DNA from 4 places in the Bacillus sp. NEAU-Y102 genome. Region 3 is predicted to be linked to each of the others. Evidence: riboswitches for the same ligand, from Rfam matches in the RefSeq annotation. Region 3 holds a riboswitch; each other region holds the start of a gene.

Region 1 (4,572 bases), on a different contig from region 3:
GTGTAATAGTATCTTTTCCTAGGAACTGTGCCATAGCTGCGTTATGGTTTTCGGAAATACCATAATGATCACCATAAATGACAATAACGGAATTATCATACAGTCCTTCTTCTTTTAATTGTTTAATAAATAATTTAAGAGCTTCATCTGTGTAACGAACAGTTGGGAAGTAGCGGTTTACAACACCACTTTCTGAGTTGAATTCATCAACATATTGGTCTTCCGGATTTAGAAGAAACGGAAAATGATTTGTTAATGTAATAAATTTTGTATAGAACGGTTGCGGTAAAGATTTTAACTTTGGAATAGATTGTTCAAAGAACTCTTTATCTTTTAATCCCCAACCGACAGACATTTGTTCCGTTCCTACGTAATCATTTAAATTAAAGTAACGATCATATCCAAGTGTAGGATACATTACATCCCGATTCCAAAACGTTTTATCGTTTGAATGGAAGACGGCAGAAGAATATCCGTATTTCTTTAATTGTTCTGGTGTAGCTGTGTATTCATTTGTTGCATGAGTAAAGAATACAGAACCACGATCTAGTGGGTAAAGTGAGTTTTCAACGATAAATTCAGCATCAGAAGTTTTACCTTGTCCAGTTTGATGATAGAAGTTATCGAAATAGAAGCTATCCTTAATAAATTCATTTAAAAATGGTGTAATTTCTTTTCCATTTATTTTTTTATTAATAACAAAGCTTTGTGTAGATTCCATTGAAATTAAAATTACATTTTTACCTTTTGCAGCTCCAAATAAGTTTTTATCAACTTGCTTGTCTTTTGAGTCTGTATAGTTCTTAATTTCAGAAAATCCATCGCCACTTGCAAATACACGCTCAGCTGAAGACTTGGATTGAAGTGTAATATCAAATAGATGATATGTGTATAAACCTAAATTTTTCACAACAGTTTGACGGTCAAATGAGCGTGAGAACATTTGTGGTTTATAAATAACTGATACAACAATTTGTAGTGCTAATAAAGCTGCTACACCGCTAAAGAAAGTTCGCTTCTCTGAGCGGGAAAGTGGTGTTTTGTCGCCAAATGATGGGAATTTACGCGAAATAAACATTAAAATAATTGCATCTGCAAATAAAAGTAATGTTTTGTACGTAAAGAGTTCTTTTATACTTGTCCCTAAATCAGCCATATTGTTTGTTTGGAATAAAACCGGGAAAGTAACGAAATCGTTATAGAACCCATAAAACATTGCGTTTCCAAATAAAATAAATGACAGTATAAAACTGATTCCAATTATAATTCGGTTTCGGTGCTTAGATGCAAGTAAAGCTAAGCCGAAAAATAAAAGTAACGCAGCTAGTGGATTAATAAAAAGCATGAATTCTTCAAAGAAATTATCAATTTTAATATCAAATGCTAGCTTGTACACAATATATGTTTTAATCCATAGTAAAACGACTGCAACGAGTGCAAATCGCAGTTTTGGAAACAGATGTTGTAGCATAATATACTCCTCTCCTAAAAAGCATGACAGTTCTTGTGAGTCAGTTTGCTTAACGACTCCTTTTATATATACGAACAGTCCTTTGTTATTATGATTATTATACTATGAGTATCATTATACGAAAATAAAAGGGGGTTGTGGGCTTTTTTATAATAATCGAGTAGAAAAAGATTGGTGGGAGACAATAAAACAGAATTTCTATGTATGATAATTATCGTACGTAGAAAGAATCGCGTGATATACGGAGGTTATAATGCGAAAATTATTATATTTTATAGCATGCAGTAGTGTTATACTTTTTACTTCACCGAGTGTGTCGGTAGCTCAATATGATGCACCTCTTATGGAAGATGCACTTTATTCTGTTTTATTTCCAAAAATAAATAAAGCAATTGAAAAACAATATGGAAGTTTGAAACCTTATCAATGTCCTAAAATTATTAGTTTAAAAAAAGTGTATAGCGGTACATATTTATTTCAAGCAAGTATTGAAGTGACAAAGTATGAACGTGTTGCTGGGAAAATTGCTCCACCATTTGAGAAGGTAACGATTACATTTAATAACGAAGAAGGCGAATGGGAAGTGACAAAGATTTCAGTAAAGCGCTTACCAAACGATACAAAATTAAACTGTAAAAAAACAATATAAAAAATTGTTTGACAAATAAAATGGTCCTTTGGTATTGTTAATAGCAACAATTAGATGTTTGAAAATTAAATAGACTTACCTCATCTACTCTCAAAGGTAGAGGCCGCGATAGGAAAGAGTAAGCTATGGGAGATTTAATGGAATCTGTGATCATAGGTTGAAAGGGACTATTGCCGAAATATAAGAATAACCATCTTATTCATATATTGGGACTACATTGAATAAATGTAGTACTGTCATAAGATTTATTTTATGGAGAGCTATTTGGAGATGTTGATGCGGTTTCTTATTTTGAGGAGATAACAACTCGTTTATTTTTTCAATATATATTTTTCCTAATAAGAAACGCGTGTGAACATTGTTCCGCGCGTTTTTTGTCTATCTAAAAGCGTGCTGCAATGAATAGAAGATTGGGGTTATGAGTTTTAGAGGAAATAAGGGAGGAATTTAAATGTATTTACACGGCACAAGCCGAATTAATGGGCAAGGACACTTAGAAATTGGAGGGTGCGATACGACGCAGCTAGCAAAGCAATACGGAACACCACTTTATGTATACGATGAAGAGTCTATTCGAGGAAAATGCCGAGCGTTTCATCGTGCTTTTAAAGAAAGTGGTTTCTCTTATCAAGTAGCATATGCAAGCAAGGCGTTCTTGTGCATGGAGATGTGCCGAGTAGCTCGTGAAGAGAATATGTCATTAGACGTTGTTTCTGGGGGAGAATTATATACTGCGCTCCAAGCAGGATTTCCAGCATCACGTATTCATTTTCATGGAAATAATAAAACAGAAGAAGAGATAGTGATGGCTCTTCAGGCGAATATTGGTTGTTTTGTCGTAGATAATTTCTTTGAATTAGAAGTTTTACACGATTTAGCGATGCAACATGGAAAATTTGTGAACATATTAATTCGTGTAACGCCTGGAGTAGAGGCGCACACACATGAATATATTACAACAGGCCAAGATGATTCGAAATTTGGATTTGGCGTTTCAAACGGTCAAGCGATGCAGGCAATTGGATTTGCTTTACAAAAATCAAATTATAATGTGCTAGGGATTCATTCACATATCGGATCGCAAATATTTGAAACAGCTGGTTTTGTTCGAGCAATTGAAGTTCTTCGCCAATTTTTAGAAGAAGTGAGAGAGCAAACAAACTATGTAGTAAAAGTATTAAATGTAGGCGGGGGATTTGGAATACGCTACACAGAGTCGGATACACCATTAACTCTTGAGACATATGTGCGAGCTGTAACAAGTGCAGTGAGAGAACAATTTACTGTATGTGAATATCCATTGCCAGAAATATGGATTGAACCAGGCCGTAGCATTGTAGGTGATGCTGGGACAACAATTTATACAGTTGGATCTGTGAAAGATATTCCTGGTATTCGGAAATATGTATCAGTCGATGGTGGAATGACAGATAATTTAAGACCTGCTTTATATAGTGCGCGTTATGAAGCAATGTTAGCGAATCGAGGGAATGATGAGAATGAGGAACTCGTTTCGATTGCTGGGAAATGCTGTGAGAGTGGAGATATGTTGATTTGGGATATTCATTTACCAAAAGTCGCTTCTGCTGATTTACTAGCAGTTTCCTGTACAGGAGCCTACGGGTATTCGATGGCGAATAATTACAATCGGATTCGAAGACCAGCCGTGGTCTTTGCAAAAGGCGGAACATCGCAAGTAGTTGTGGAACGCGAAACATATGAAAATATTATTGGGAACGATCGCATACGTATTAAAGAGCTTGTCTAAATAGAAAAAGGAGTTGTTCGGATGGGCAATTCCTTTTTTGTAAAATAAAATAATTAAAATATATCGGAAAACTAGGATTGAAAAAAATCAGAATTGTGATAAAATACAAATACAAAGCTTATCAAGAGAAGCGGAGGGAACTGGCCCGAAGAAGCTCGGCAACCTGCTTATAGAAAGCAAGGTGCTAAATCCAGCAAAATGGAATCCATTTTGAAAGATAAGGTAAAATATATTACCGAACAGTCTTTTCGAAATGGGAAAGATTTTTTTTATGAATAAAAAGGGGGGCTGTTCGCGTGAGTGTGCGGGAACATTTTGATGAAGTATCCGAGAAGATTGAAGCGATGCTTGCTGATATGAAATATGGTTCAATTACAATTGTTGTACAAGATGGAAAAGTAATTCAGTTAGAGAAAAGTGAAAAAGTACGTTTAAAGTGAAAAGCGCTGACTAGAAAAACTAGAGGCGGTTTTAACCTATTTTCATTAGGTTAAAACCGTCTTTTTGCTTTTACAGGGGGAAAAAACATGTTGACGTATGAAACGTGGGAAGAAAATGTTGTTTCATTTTCGGAAGAAGATGAAACAAAAGGCGCGTTATCAGTATTAAATTGGGCTTATGAAGAGTATAAAGATGAAATCGTCTATGCATGTAGCTTTGGGGTGGAAGGTATGGTATTGCTGC
Region 2 (4,572 bases), on a different contig from region 3:
CCAGCAACTCAAGGTGCAATTAGTGGTATTAAAATGGTTGAAGCACTTCATAAAGCTGGCCTTCCAAAAGGTCTTGTAAACGTAGCTACAGGACGCGGTTCTGTCATTGGTGACTACTTAGTAGAACACGAAGGCATCAATATGGTATCGTTCACAGGCGGTACGAACACAGGTAAACATTTAGCGAAAAAAGCTTCAATGATTCCACTTGTATTAGAACTTGGTGGTAAAGATCCTGGTATCGTTCGTGAAGATGCTGACTTACAAGATGCTGCAAACCATATCGTAAGCGGTGCATTCTCTTACTCTGGTCAACGTTGTACAGCTATTAAACGTGTACTTGTACACGAAAACGTAGCCGACGAGCTTGTTAGCTTATTAAAAGCGCAAGTAGCTGAACTATCAGTTGGATCTCCAGAACAAGACAGCACAATCGTTCCATTAATCGACGACAAGTCTGCTGACTTCGTTCAAGGCTTAGTTGACGATGCTGTTGAAAAAGGTGCTACAATCGTTATCGGTAACAAACGTGAGCGTAACTTAATTTACCCAACATTAATCGACCACGTAACAGAAGAAATGAAAGTTGCTTGGGAAGAGCCATTCGGCCCAATCCTTCCAATCATCCGTGTTTCTTCAGATGAGCAAGCAATTGAGATTGCTAACAAATCAGAGTTCGGTCTGCAAGCAAGTGTCTTCACAAAAGACATTAACAAAGCATTTGCAATTGCTAACAAAATCGAAACTGGTTCTGTTCAAATTAACGGACGCACAGAGCGCGGCCCTGACCACTTCCCATTCATTGGTGTAAAAGGTTCAGGTATGGGCGCACAAGGTATTCGTAAGAGCCTTGAGTCTATGACACGTGAAAAAGTAACAGTATTAAACTTAGTTTAATTTTATATGTAGAAGCTGATCTAGTTTAGATCGGCTTCTTTTTATATCAAATAATTATTCATTCCTAATCACAAACTCTTCTCTATAATCTGATTATTACTATATCCATTGACGTATAAAAATTCATTTGTTACTCTTAAAGACGTTAATTTAATATTTAAATCCTCATTCGTATCTCGGTGAGGTAGAGGTTGCAATCATTAAGAGTATCATTTCAGGAGATGTAGTGGCATTGATGAAGGAATGAGAAAGGAATGGTTGCCGAAGTAAGTCGTGTCCACCATGCACGCTTGCTGGGTCTGCATTTAATAAGTGCAGAACTGTCACAAACGTTTCGTTTGTGGAGAGCTATCGAGAGGTATGTCGTGGGTTTCTTATAAGATAGAAAGCATGTAGCGGCAGATTACGTGCTTTTTTTGTTTTGTTTGGGACTTCTCTTCCTGACTCAGGAAGACATACATATCTCCTCGCTTGACTTGGTTATACTAACTTTGGAGGTATTTTTCTATGCAACAAAAAAAATGGGGCTTTTGGGTACTAACAGCTTTCGTTGTCGGTAACATGGTTGGCGCTGGTATTTTCATGGTGCCAAGTACGTTGGCAAAAACAGCAAGCCCACTCGGTGTCACTTTAGCTTGGTTAACTACAGGGTTTGGTGTTTTAATGCTAGCTCTTGTTTTCGGTAATTTAGCAATTCGTCGTCCTGATTTAACGACAGGGCCACAAAGTCATGCATATGCTTTATTCTCAACACCAAAAAAGAAAAAAATGGCTGGTTTCAGTATGGTATGGGGATATTGGGTTGCAAACTGGGCAAGTAACGTTGCCATCATTACATCATTTGCGGGATATTTATCACTCTTCTTCCCAATTATGAAAGATACGCGACTACTATTTTCAATCGGCTCGTTTAACGTAGAAGTCGGAAAACTAATTACATTTACGATTTGTTCCATCTTACTTTGGGGAACTCATATTATATTAACGAACGGTGTAAGCGGAGCTGGAAAACTAAACTTCTTAGCAACAACAACGAAAGTAACTGGATTCCTTTTATTCATCGTCGTTACGTTATTTGCATTCGAAGCTTCTAAGTTTGGACAATGGTACACACCGATGATTGATAAATCAGGTGCATCACACGGTCTTCTTTCACAAGTAAATTTAGCTGCTCTTACAACGCTTTGGGCGTTTATCGGAATTGAATCAGCCGTTCTTTTATCAAACCGTGCTGTTTCTCCAAAAACGGTAAAACGTGCAACAGTTGCGGGATTACTTATTACAGTTGCGATTTACTTAGGAATTACAATTTTAACAATGGGTGTACTTCACGTTGATAAATTACAAACTTCTGAACGTCCATTAGCAGATGCACTAAACGCTGCAATGGGTCATGGCGGCGGGAAACTTATGGCATTACTTGCTCTTACTTCCCTGTTCGGTTCTATCTTAGGCTGGATTTTATTAAGCTCAGAAGTACCTTATCAAGCAGCAAAAGAAGGTTTCTTCCCTTCCTTCTTCACGAAAACAAATAAAAAAGGAAGTCCAATTTACTCATTACGATTAACAAACATTATGTCGCAAGTATTCCTATTCTCAACATTATCAGGAACTATTGCGGAAGCTTATACATTCGTTATTACCGTATCAACACTGGCCTACCTCATTCCATATCTCGTTTCACCAATCTTCCAGTTAAAACTAGTCGCAACTGGTGAAACATATAAAAATGAAATGCGGGCAAGAATTACAGATGGTATAGTCGCAGTGATCGCACTTTGCTACGCACTATGGGTTATTAAAACCGGCGCATCCGATATAAAAACGTTCCTTCTCGGAATTGGTTTATTCGTAATTGGATTTGCTTTCTATCCATTAATGAATCGTGATCAGAAAAAAAATAACGAAAAGAAAAACGGGCAAGTTGCATAACGCAATTTGCTCGTTTTTTCTTTTGTAAAACATATATAATAGAACAAAGAGGTGAAAACATGTCAATCGAATCGCTATGGAGCAGTCGCTTCCAACAACATATTCAAAATATCATTACATACTTTGCACGTATGATTAACGGTTTACTATATAGCTTTATCTTTATTTCATGCGTTGGTGCATATTATTATGCTCAGTTTCTAAAAGCATCTCCTTCTAAAGGAATATCTTTAATAATTATAACGATTGTACTTACGTTCATTATAACGAGATGCCCTATCCGTACATTTATTCAAAAACCTGATGCTGTCTATTTGCTTGCATTAGAAGAGAAACTAACATCCTATTTCAAAAAATCTCTTCTATATAATTACATCATTCAGCTTTTCCCATTATTATTTACGTTCCTTATTCTCGTACCACTTGCTATGCAATCATTACAATTAACTGTACCTTTTTTATGTACAATCTTTATCGTGTTAATGATTACGAAAGCCTGGAACATGTACATACATTGGATGTGGCGTGATAGTCACGAAAAAAATATATGGCTGATCATTCGTATTACTTGTAACGCCCTAATCATTTACATGCTGTTTTATTCCGCAAATGTTCTCATATTGGGCGGACTACTCTTACTACTTGCTTTCCTACTTCTATATACGAAAAAACAGCCTACAAAACGAATACCGTGGGATTACATAATCGAGCAAGAAGAAAAAATGAACGTTCGTTTTTATCAATTTGCTAGCATTTTCACAGATGTTCCGCAACTGAATAAACAAGTAAATAAAAGAAAATGGCTTACAAATTGGATTGAACCTTTATTACATAAAAAACGAGCAACTTTCTTCTACTTACATACACTAGCATTTTTACGTGGAAATGATTATTTCGGTATATATATTCGCTTAGGATTGATCGGTGCTTTCGCCTTATATTTCATACCAAATATATACGTAAAAGGTGCTATCACTTACATCGTTCTATATATGATCTCTATGCAGCTTCGTTCACTATGGAAATATTTTTCGGGAAATATTATTGCAGCATTATATCCAATCCATACTGAAGAAAGAATGAAACAATTTCTTAGCTTAATCTTTATATTGCTAAGTATTCAACTCATTGTATTTTCGAGTGTTATACTCATTGCTACAGGTCAATTTTTACATAGCCTTATCATTATGATTGTCGGGTTACTCTGGATCAAATTTATTATTGTACCAAAAACGAAGCAACGCGTTTCTTCGTTTTAACGAAAAGAAATCTCTTAAACGCCAAGGAGAAAATAAATTATCCTTGGCTTTTTTATTTTGCTTCCTCAAACAAGAATCACTGAAACAACCGATATTTTATGATTTTTACATACAAAAACGATAATACATGTTTACGACCTAATAAAAAGGGTATCTATTAATTAACAGAGTAAAGGAGGGGCCTATATTGTGAATAAAAAAACGGAACAATTGAAGCATCACGTTACTGACAATCAATGCAAACATGCTTTAACAACAAATCAAGGGGTAAAAATAGCTGAAGATGAATTTTCTTTAAAGATGGGCTTAAGAGGCCCAACCTTAATGGAGGATTTCCACTTTCGCGAGAAAATGACTCATTTTGATCACGAACGAATTCCCGAAAGGATTGTTCATGCACGCGGGGTTGGCGCTCATGGTTATTTTCAGCTTTATGAATCTTTAGAAACATATACGAAAGCAGATTTTCTTACTAATCCTTCAA
Region 3 (4,572 bases):
GTAAATTACTATACAAATGAGTGAAAGAATTAGCATTCATAGGTAGTAATTTTCGGTTTAGCAAATGTATCGATAATAATCCACCTACAATCGCAATCCCCATTCCTTTCGTTAGAAAGCCTGGGAAATTAAGCAAACTCATTCTAGTACCAGCAGCCTTTTGTTCCAAACTACTGAAACACTGATAGAGATAACTGTTTTGGTCATGAACTCACTGTTGTAATATGTCTAGTGTGTCTTCATGGTATGTTTCAAGAAAAGGCCGAATGGCATATTCAGCGTTATTCCTTTTCGTTATTTCATACATGGTGTTGAATGAGGTTTCAAAATCGTTCAGACCATATTTTTCAACGTATTTTGCGATAGGCATGTACATATATCCGTTTGTGAATGTGCCTACTTCTGTTGTATTTTCTGGTCCTAATGTTTTCAGTAATATATGTATTGCTACATTAAAATCTTTTTGTAAAGCATTGTGTAATTCATCTGCTATTACTTCAATACGTTGTTTTAACTCTAAATTTTCAACTTTATATGTTACAGAATCTACAAAGATTCTTTTAGAAAAATTAGGATCGTGTTTACAAATAGAATCAGCTATTTTCTCTGCTAATTCTTCATTAAATAAAAATTTTAACGGAACATATTTACCCATTTTTTCACCTCGGTGGTCAAATGAAAACAATTTTTATTTTTTAATCGACAATCCATAAACTAAAGTCTCACTCGGAGTCGTAATACTAAAACCTGTCGTCTTATAATCAAGTTTCACTGTATCACCAGTGTATTCTTTCGTGAATGAATCCATTTGTACGATAAGCTCTACATCTTCATATACAACATCATCTGCGTTATATGTATCCCAAATTAAATCGACATCAACGAAAATACTACAAGAGTTCGTCATTGTTCCTCTAATGCGAACGATCTTTTTATCTTCACGTTCTAATCTACGTATAGCTGCTTTTGCTTCATCAGTAATACGAATGTTCATTGTATCCCAACCTTTATTTATATTTCCTTTATTATTGCAAAAACAGGAGCAATAATAAAGGAAAGAGGTTTGCAACAAAAAACGAGCAAACAAATTTGTTTGCTCGTTTCACTTTATTTTAGTTCACATTTATCAAGTGGAATCACTTTTGTTTTTTTCGTAAATTTATAACCTAACCATAGTACTAAGAAGAGTGGTAAACCGATGTAAGAAACGAGTACACCGTTCCAATCAATTGCTTCACCCATAAATGCGCCGTAGTTTTGTCCTAAAATTACGATGATACAAAGTGTAAATGCGAAGATTGGACCGAATGGGAACCATTTTGCTCTATATGGTAAGTCTTTTAAATCTTTTCCTTGTGCGATATATGCTTTACGGAAACGGTAATGACTAATTGCAATTCCGACCCATGCGATAAAACCAGACATTCCAGATGCGTTTAATAACCAAATGTATACAACACCGTCACCGAATAAAGAAGCAATGAAAGCAATACTACCAACAATTGACGTTACGATTAATGCGTTAACAGGTACACCGCGGCTATCTAATTTACCAAGAAACTTTGGTGCTTTTCCTTGGCGAGCTAAATCCCAAAGCATACGAGTTGATGCATACATACCAGAGTTACCAGCAGATAGTACAGCAGTTAAAATAACAGCGTTCATAACAGAAGCAGCAAAGGCAACGCCCGCTTTTTCAAAAATAAGTGTAAACGGACTTACTGTTACATCACTTGCAGCAAGGCTTTCAGTTGTATAAGGAATTAGTAAACCGATAACGAGAATCGCAAGGATATAGAATAAAAGAATACGCCAAAAGATTGAACGAATTGCTTTTGGGATATTACGTTCTGGATCAGATGTTTCACCAGCAGCTACTCCTAATAATTCAGTTCCTTGGAAGGAGAAACCAGCTGCCATAAATACACCGATAATTGCCATGATACCGCCGTTAAATGGTGCATCTGCAACTGTGAAGTTTTTAAATCCAACAGTTTCGCCGCCCATAATTCCGAAAATCATCATGAAACCAACAATTAAAAAGATAATAATAGTAACTACTTTAATAAGTGCGAACCAATATTCAGATTCACCAAACCCTTTAACAGATAAATAGTTTAAAAGGAAAATAATAGCTAAACATAATCCACTCCAAATAAGAGAAGGAGTATCTGGGAACCAAAATTTCATAATTAATGTTACAGCTGCAAGTTCAGCAGCAATCGTAATTGCCCAGTTATACCAATAGTTCCATCCAAGTGCAAAGCCAAGTGATGGATCAACAAATTTTGTTGCATACGTACTAAAAGATCCAGTAACAGGCATGTAAGCTGCAAGTTCAGCTAAGCTTGTCATTAAAAAATAAACCATAATTCCAATTGCGGCGTATGCAATTAATGCGCCACCAGGTCCAGCTGTATGGATGACACCACCGCTGGCAAGAAATAGTCCGGTACCAATTGTACCACCGAGAGAAATCATCGTAAGGTGACGAGATTTTAATCCGCGTTTTAATTCACCTTGTCCTTGTGTAGTTTGCGTTTTAGAGGTAGATTGATTTGTTGCGCTATTCATGTTCAACACTCCTTTTCTTGTAGGTTAGGAAGGAGCGGGGGAGAAAAATACAAAAAACCGCCAAAGGAATTTGGCGGAACGTTTCACAAATAACCACCCCATCATACCCTTCCGTTAAGATAGCACCCCACGTTTACACGGTAATTTGTAAACGTGACAGTTCTGTTCCTTTCGGAGACAGCCCCAGCTCATATTTCCAGAGAAGAAATATAAACTTCGGCAACCTTTCCTTTCAAACGGAGTTGGTGACATTCTCTGTGTCTCGTCCGTTTTACTCATAAAAGTCGCAACCTCTACCTCATCGGATTGATGAGGATTTGATATATTGCTAAGATTTTTAATATATGGCAATTGTAATGACTTTCTGAATATATTGCAAGATATTTTGTTAGGAAAAGTCAAAAAATATCGGTTATTGTATAGGAAACGCTTGCAAAACTCCACCCGAACCTACTATTATGTAGCAATAAGCAAAGAAAAAATTGTTATACAAATGTTTCGCAAAAAATATTGAAAAACCCTCTAAATTAAAAGAAAATTCAGAAAAATATAATTCGACATTCATGATAAAGTCATATTATTTGTTATAATTAGAGTAACGTTTAAGTAAAAAGGGGAAATCAATATGAAATTAGAAACAGAAAGGCTCTATATAGTGCCGTGTACAGAAGAGAGGATTCAAATTGCTAACGAGCAAGGATACAATAGCGGTCCGCATATTGTAGGGCATGTAAAGAATGTAAAACAAGATGCAGCTATATTACCATGGGGCGCGTGGTATGTTCTTCGGAAAGAAGATGATAGCGTTTTAGGTGATATTGGGTTTAAAGGGAAACCAAACGAGAATCAAACAGTAGAAATTGGCTATGGATTTATTGAGAAATATTGGAATCAGGGCTATGCAACAGAAGCTGTAAGAGAACTAATCGATTGGGCTTTCAAAACAGGAGAGGTAGAAACAATAATTGCAGAGACAATCCTAGATAACTATAGTTCGATTCGTGTTTTAGAAAAGTTACATATGAAGAGAGTAAATGCTACAGAAACGATGATTAATTGGAAAATAGAAAAATAAAAAATACCGCTCGAAGTATATCGGGCGGTATTTTTATCGTTATGGTAGCATTTGTTTTTGATCATTCGGATATCCGGCTGTCGATGCGTTAGAACGCTTGGAATGATTGCGAACAGCAATGAAAATAGAAATAATAACGACAAGACCAACTGCCACGTAAGAAAGTGAAATAATAGTTGGATCCACTTTAAATGTAGTCAGCAGTGTACGTATATTCGTAAAGATAATAAGACCACCAACTAATACCCCAAGTAAATGTGCTGGAACGATACGAACTAACCATGCAGCAATTGGAGCTGCGACAATACCGCCAAGCATTAAGGCAAATACCCAAACCCAGCTTACTTGTTCCCAGCCAAGTGAGATGAAGAAACCAATTGTTGCAGCGAGTGAAACAGGAAATTCACTCGTATCTACAGATCCAATAACTTTTCTAGCTTCATTTCCTCTTGCTAGAAGAACGGGTGTCGTAATCGGCCCCCAGCCACCGCCACCAGTTGAATCAACGAATCCAGCGAATAAACCAAGCGGCACAAGTTGTTTTGCAGACATACGCTTATTTGAAGCAACAATTTGTTTTTGAAGGACGAATCGTAATAAAATATAAACCCCTAAAGTAAATAAAAAAACGGAAATGTACGGTTTAATTACATCGCCAGGTAAATTACTTAAAAAACATGCCCCAACAAATGCACCAATTGCTCCAGGTAATGTAAGTCTGGAAACTGTATATTTATCAACGTTTCCAAATTTGATATGAGATGCACCGGAAGCGGCGGTTGTAACGACTTCAGCTAAATGAACAGAAGCGGAAGCTACAGCCGGTGCGATACCAAACATTAATAATAGTGAGGTAGATGTTACCCCATACGCCATTCCAAGTGCCCCATCAATCAATTGAGCGAAAAATCCGATAATAGCAA
Region 4 (4,572 bases), on a different contig from region 3:
AAAAATATCCGTTCCTTGGAAAGTATTTACCAGAAGAGATTGTTTTCATTACTTCTCAAGAACTAGAAGATAAATATCCAGAATTAACACCGAAAGATCGTGAACATGCAATTGCGAAAGAACACGGTGCAGTCTTTATTATCGGAATTGGTGATGCACTTCGTTCAGGTGAAAAGCACGACGGACGCGCAGCTGATTATGACGATTGGAAATTAAACGGTGATATTTTATTCTGGCACCCAGTACTACAATCTTCATTTGAATTATCATCAATGGGAATTCGTGTTGATAGTAAATCACTTGATGAGCAGTTAACGAAAACTGGTGAAGACTTCAAACGTGAGTATGATTTCCATAAAGGTATATTAGAAGATGTACTACCATTAACAATCGGCGGTGGCATTGGACAATCAAGAATGTGCATGTACTTCTTACGTAAAGCACATATCGGTGAAGTTCAATCTTCTGTATGGCCTGACGATTTACGTGCAGCTTGTAAAAAAGAAAACATTCATCTGTTTTAATAGAAGTGAGGGAATAGCTTAAATATAGAGCTATTCCCTCTTTTTTATAAAACGTCACTTGCTTATTTATTACCGAGTTCTTCCGCTAAACCGATTAAAATTCCTTCGACTCCACGAATGTAGCAGAGACGATACGAGTTCTCGTATTGAACTACTTCGCCAACGAGCTCTGCACCATGCTTAGTGAGTCTGGATACCATTTCGTCAATGTCTTCAACGGTGAACATGACGCGTAGATAACCGAGGGCGTTTACAGGAGTATTTCGGTGATCTGATATAGTAGGTGGGGTGAGAAATCGCGAAAGTTCAATTCGGCTGTGGCCATCTGGAGTGACCATCATAGCAATCTCTACGCACTGAGAGCCGAGTCCAGTTACGCGACCAGCCCATTCACCTTCGACAGTGGCTCGCCCTTCGAGGTTCAAGCCAATCTCCTCGAAGAAAGAGATTGCGTTATCAAGGGATTCTACAACGATGCTGACATTGTCCATTCGTAGTAATTTGTTTTTTGCCATAGTCTTATCTCCTTATGTATAAAAGTTTATTATTTAATCATCCTCATAATTATACTACTAAGTAGTTACAAATTCCTTTCAGTCAAAAACACCTTGTCATAGTATATGAAAAGGTGACAAGGTGTTTTTTTATATGTCATATAGCATCTTGTTAACGAACAGCATTTTATTTAATAGGAAGGAAGTAGATTAATATGATTTTTTTATAAGCGTTACTGAAAATATCAAATTAGCTCATTTGCACTAAAGGCTCAATTTTCGCCATAAATGATTGATGCAACGCCTCAACACCTGTTACTAAATGAAGGCGGTCAATAACGACAGACACTTTAATTTCTGATGTACTTACCATTTTAATATGAATATTTTCTTCTTTTAAAGTAGTGAACATATTTGCAGCGACACCAGGGTTAGATACCATGCCAGATCCTACGATTGATACTTTTGCTAAGTGATTTTCATGTTCTACAGATTCGTAGTGAAGAGTTTCTTGATTTTGTTCCAAAACTTTTAAAGTTTCTCTTAAATCATTCGAGTGAATGGAGAAGGAGAGATGTACAGTTCCTTCATTTGTAATACTTTGAATGATGATATCTACATTAATGTGTGCTGCTGCTAATGTAGAGAAAACTGTTGAAAGCGAGCCTTGTTCTAGTCCTTTAATTGTGACACGTGTAATGTTATCCTCAAATGCAATACCTTTAACGATTGATTGTTGTTCCATGTTACATTCTCCTTTTACAATTGTTCCGTTTTCTTGTTCCATACTTGAGCGAACTTCTAAAACTACGTTATGATTTTTAGCAAACTCAACAGCGCGCGGGTGTAATACGCCAGCACCGAGATTAGCAAGCTCTAACATTTCGTCATAAGAAATTTCATCTAATTTGTAAGCATCTTTTACAACTCGTGGGTCCGTCGTATATACGCCTGTCACATCCGTATAAATATCACATTTTTTTGCTTTAAGTGCAGCGGCTAGTGCGACAGCAGTCGTATCAGAACCACCACGGCCAAGCGTTGTAATTTCATTTTCTACACTTATACCTTGGAAACCAGCTACGATAACAATCGTGCCTTCAGCAAGATAAGATTGAATACGATCTGTATGAATGTCAGTAATCCGTGCACTACTATGTACAGATTCTGTCGTAATACCAGCTTGCCATCCTGTTAATGAAATTGCATGATAGCCTTTTGCTTGCAGTGCCATTGTTAATAATGAAATAGTTACTTGTTCTCCTGTAGATAGAAGCATATCCATTTCACGTTTACTTGGATTTTCTGTAATAGCGTTAGCGAGTGCGACAAGTTGATCCGTACTTTTTCCCATTGCTGAAACGACAGAGACAACGCTATGACCTCGTTCATATTCTTCAATAATTAAATTTGCTACATGTTGAATGCGTTCGACGCTTCCGACAGAAGTGCCACCAAATTTTTGAACAATTGTTTCCATTGCAAATTCCTTCTTTCGTCTATTTTTAAGAATAGATTAGGAAATATATAAATCCCAATACTCCTGTAGTTACCAGAAAGACAAACAAAAAACACCATCTCAAATAAGTGAGGATGGTGCTGTTACAGGAAAAGGGAAACAGAAAACGGAGCTAATAAAAAAACCGCCAAAAAAGGAATATCATAAAAAATGATATCTCTTTTTTGTAGATAGCTCTTCATACGTACACGTCTGTACATATGACAGTTCTGTTTCTATTCGAAAACAGCCCCAATTGATAAATGCAGAGAAATTTATCAATTTCGGCAATACTTCCTTTCATCTAAGTTCATAGACATCTCTGTGTCTCCATTAGAATACTCATAAGTATCGCAACCTCTATCTCACGTTTTAGGCGAGAGTGTTTGATTTATGAAGTTATTGGTAACATTTGTTTTATAATAATTTAAATTTTTCGGGGAATCAAGTGTTTTACATATATTTTAAAAATTCTTTCTTTTTACAGAAAAGTTTGTGAAAAATGTAGCAAAATAAATTCATTGCATGTACATTAAACTTATAGTGCATAGGAGGTGGGAGAATGAAAAGGAAACAGCCTATTTATGTTGCGACAAAAATGAACACGACGATGGAAAAATTATGGAGATATACGCAAGAACCAGATATACATACAGAGTGGGATGCTCGCTTTACTGAAATTTCGTATTTAGAGAAAAAAGAAGGAGAACCACAGAAGTTTTTGTATAAAACAAAGATTGGATTTGGGCTTGAAATAGCTGGAGAAGGGGAATCAATAGGTGAAATAAGAAAAGAAACTGGTGAAAGAATTTCCTCATTAAAATTTTGGACGGATAATACATTATCTCTTATTCAAATAGGACGTGGTTATTGGAAGTATACGCCGAATAAAGAATACATCCATTTTGAGACACAATATGATTATGATACAAGATTTGGTCGTATAGGAAAGGTAATAGATTCCTATATTTTTCGTCCGTTATTAGGTTGGGCGACAGCTTGGAGTTTTGATGCCTTAAAATTATGGTTAGAAAAGGGGCTTCATCCTAGGTTACTAATTAGAAGAACAATGACGTATTGGCTCGTATGCTTTTTATTTGCTTTTGTATGGATATATCAAGGGATAGTGCCGAAACTACTGTTTACTCATTCAGAAGAAGTAAAGATGCTTTCTGTATTAATTGGTTCAAATGAAAGTAGTGTATATATACTTAAAATAATTGGGGTGTTAGAAATAATTTTCGGTGTCGTATGGCTGTTGCCAATAACAAAACGAAAATTATTTATATTGCATATTATTGTATTACTAGTTTTAACGTTAGCGGCAGGATTTACGAATATTGCAAGCTTTACAGGGGCGTTTAATCCGATTACATTAAATGTTCTTCTAATGGGGTTATCAATTGTCGGTTATATAAATAGTTTCGATTTACCAAGCGCGAAAAATTGCAAGAGGGCGAGAAAGGGATAAGTGTATGGCTAATATGTATGAACGATTATTAGGGGATACCTATAAAAATCTTCATCCTGAATTGCAGAAGCGTTATGCCATTACAGAAGAGAATAGTTTTACAGGGGAAGGAAAGATGGATGAAATTTACGGTGGCTCTTTTTTCGTGAAATTTATATTGAAAATTGCATCGAAGTTTCGAATGTTTTTCTCGGAACGAGGAGAGGAAATTCCATTTACGATACAAAACATAGCTGAGCGAGATGAATATGGACAAGAATTAGTAAGGTGGAACCGTACTTTTTATTTTCATAATAAGAAAAGATATTTTAACGCAGTTATGCAATTGGATGAAAACGAAAATGAAATTGTAGATTATTTTGGCGAACCACATTTACTCGTTTCTACACTACATTTTCATATCGATGAGTTAGGGGCAATGCATATTGCTTCAAAGAAACAATGGTTTTATATGTTTGGAAGAAAAATTCCGTTGCCAAAATTCTTGTATGGTGAAGCAAAAATTGTTGAAAGTTATGATGCAACACTACAGTGTTTTCGAATTCATGTACAAGTACGAAACCCGTTAATTGGCTCGCTTTTTTC

What was found. A riboswitch is a leader RNA that binds a small molecule or an ion and turns the genes downstream of it on or off. The one in region 3 is predicted to bind lysine.
Region 1: it holds a riboswitch for lysine, as region 3 does, so the genes downstream of both, lysA (diaminopimelate decarboxylase) here and ACYFX0_RS24565 (amino acid permease) in region 3, are expected to answer to the same signal.
Region 2: it holds a riboswitch for lysine, as region 3 does, so the genes downstream of both, ACYFX0_RS27355 (amino acid permease) here and ACYFX0_RS24565 (amino acid permease) in region 3, are expected to answer to the same signal.
Region 4: it holds a riboswitch for lysine, as region 3 does, so the genes downstream of both, ACYFX0_RS14885 (aspartate kinase) here and ACYFX0_RS24565 (amino acid permease) in region 3, are expected to answer to the same signal.

What each region holds. Positions count from the first base shown of each region.
Region 1 covers NZ_JBTWFK010000002.1:130,521-135,092, reverse strand. Annotated here, with positions in the region: gene ACYFX0_RS07085 (LTA synthase family protein) at 1-1,471, opposite strand, end outside; gene ACYFX0_RS07080 (DUF3888 domain-containing protein) at 1,725-2,120, shown strand; lysine riboswitch at 2,210-2,391, shown strand; gene lysA (diaminopimelate decarboxylase) at 2,572-3,888, shown strand; SAM riboswitch class I at 4,004-4,112, shown strand; gene ACYFX0_RS07070 (YezD family protein) at 4,185-4,328, shown strand; gene ACYFX0_RS07065 (phosphoadenylyl-sulfate reductase) at 4,416-4,572, shown strand, end outside.
Region 2 covers NZ_JBTWFK010000014.1:95,318-99,889, reverse strand. Annotated here, with positions in the region: gene gapN (NADP-dependent glyceraldehyde-3-phosphate dehydrogenase) at 1-897, shown strand, start outside; lysine riboswitch at 1,075-1,256, shown strand; gene ACYFX0_RS27355 (amino acid permease) at 1,405-2,829, shown strand; gene ACYFX0_RS27350 (ABC transporter permease) at 2,889-4,088, shown strand; gene ACYFX0_RS27345 (catalase) at 4,278-4,572, shown strand, end outside.
Region 3 covers NZ_JBTWFK010000011.1:154,246-158,817, reverse strand. Annotated here, with positions in the region: partial or broken gene ACYFX0_RS24580 (tetracycline resistance MFS efflux pump) at 1-204, opposite strand, end outside; partial or broken gene ACYFX0_RS24575 (hypothetical protein) at 215-655, opposite strand; gene ACYFX0_RS24570 (iron-sulfur cluster biosynthesis family protein) at 689-994, opposite strand; gene ACYFX0_RS24565 (amino acid permease) at 1,108-2,574, opposite strand; lysine riboswitch at 2,687-2,878, opposite strand; gene ACYFX0_RS24560 (GNAT family N-acetyltransferase) at 3,200-3,649, shown strand; gene ACYFX0_RS24555 (sulfite exporter TauE/SafE family protein) at 3,689-4,572, opposite strand, start outside.
Region 4 covers NZ_JBTWFK010000005.1:174,448-179,019, reverse strand. Annotated here, with positions in the region: gene asnA (aspartate--ammonia ligase) at 1-524, shown strand, start outside; gene ACYFX0_RS14890 (VOC family protein) at 587-1,039, opposite strand; gene ACYFX0_RS14885 (aspartate kinase) at 1,269-2,498, opposite strand; lysine riboswitch at 2,701-2,887, opposite strand; gene ACYFX0_RS14880 (DoxX-like family protein) at 3,079-3,987, shown strand; gene ACYFX0_RS14875 (DUF4166 domain-containing protein) at 3,992-4,572, shown strand, end outside.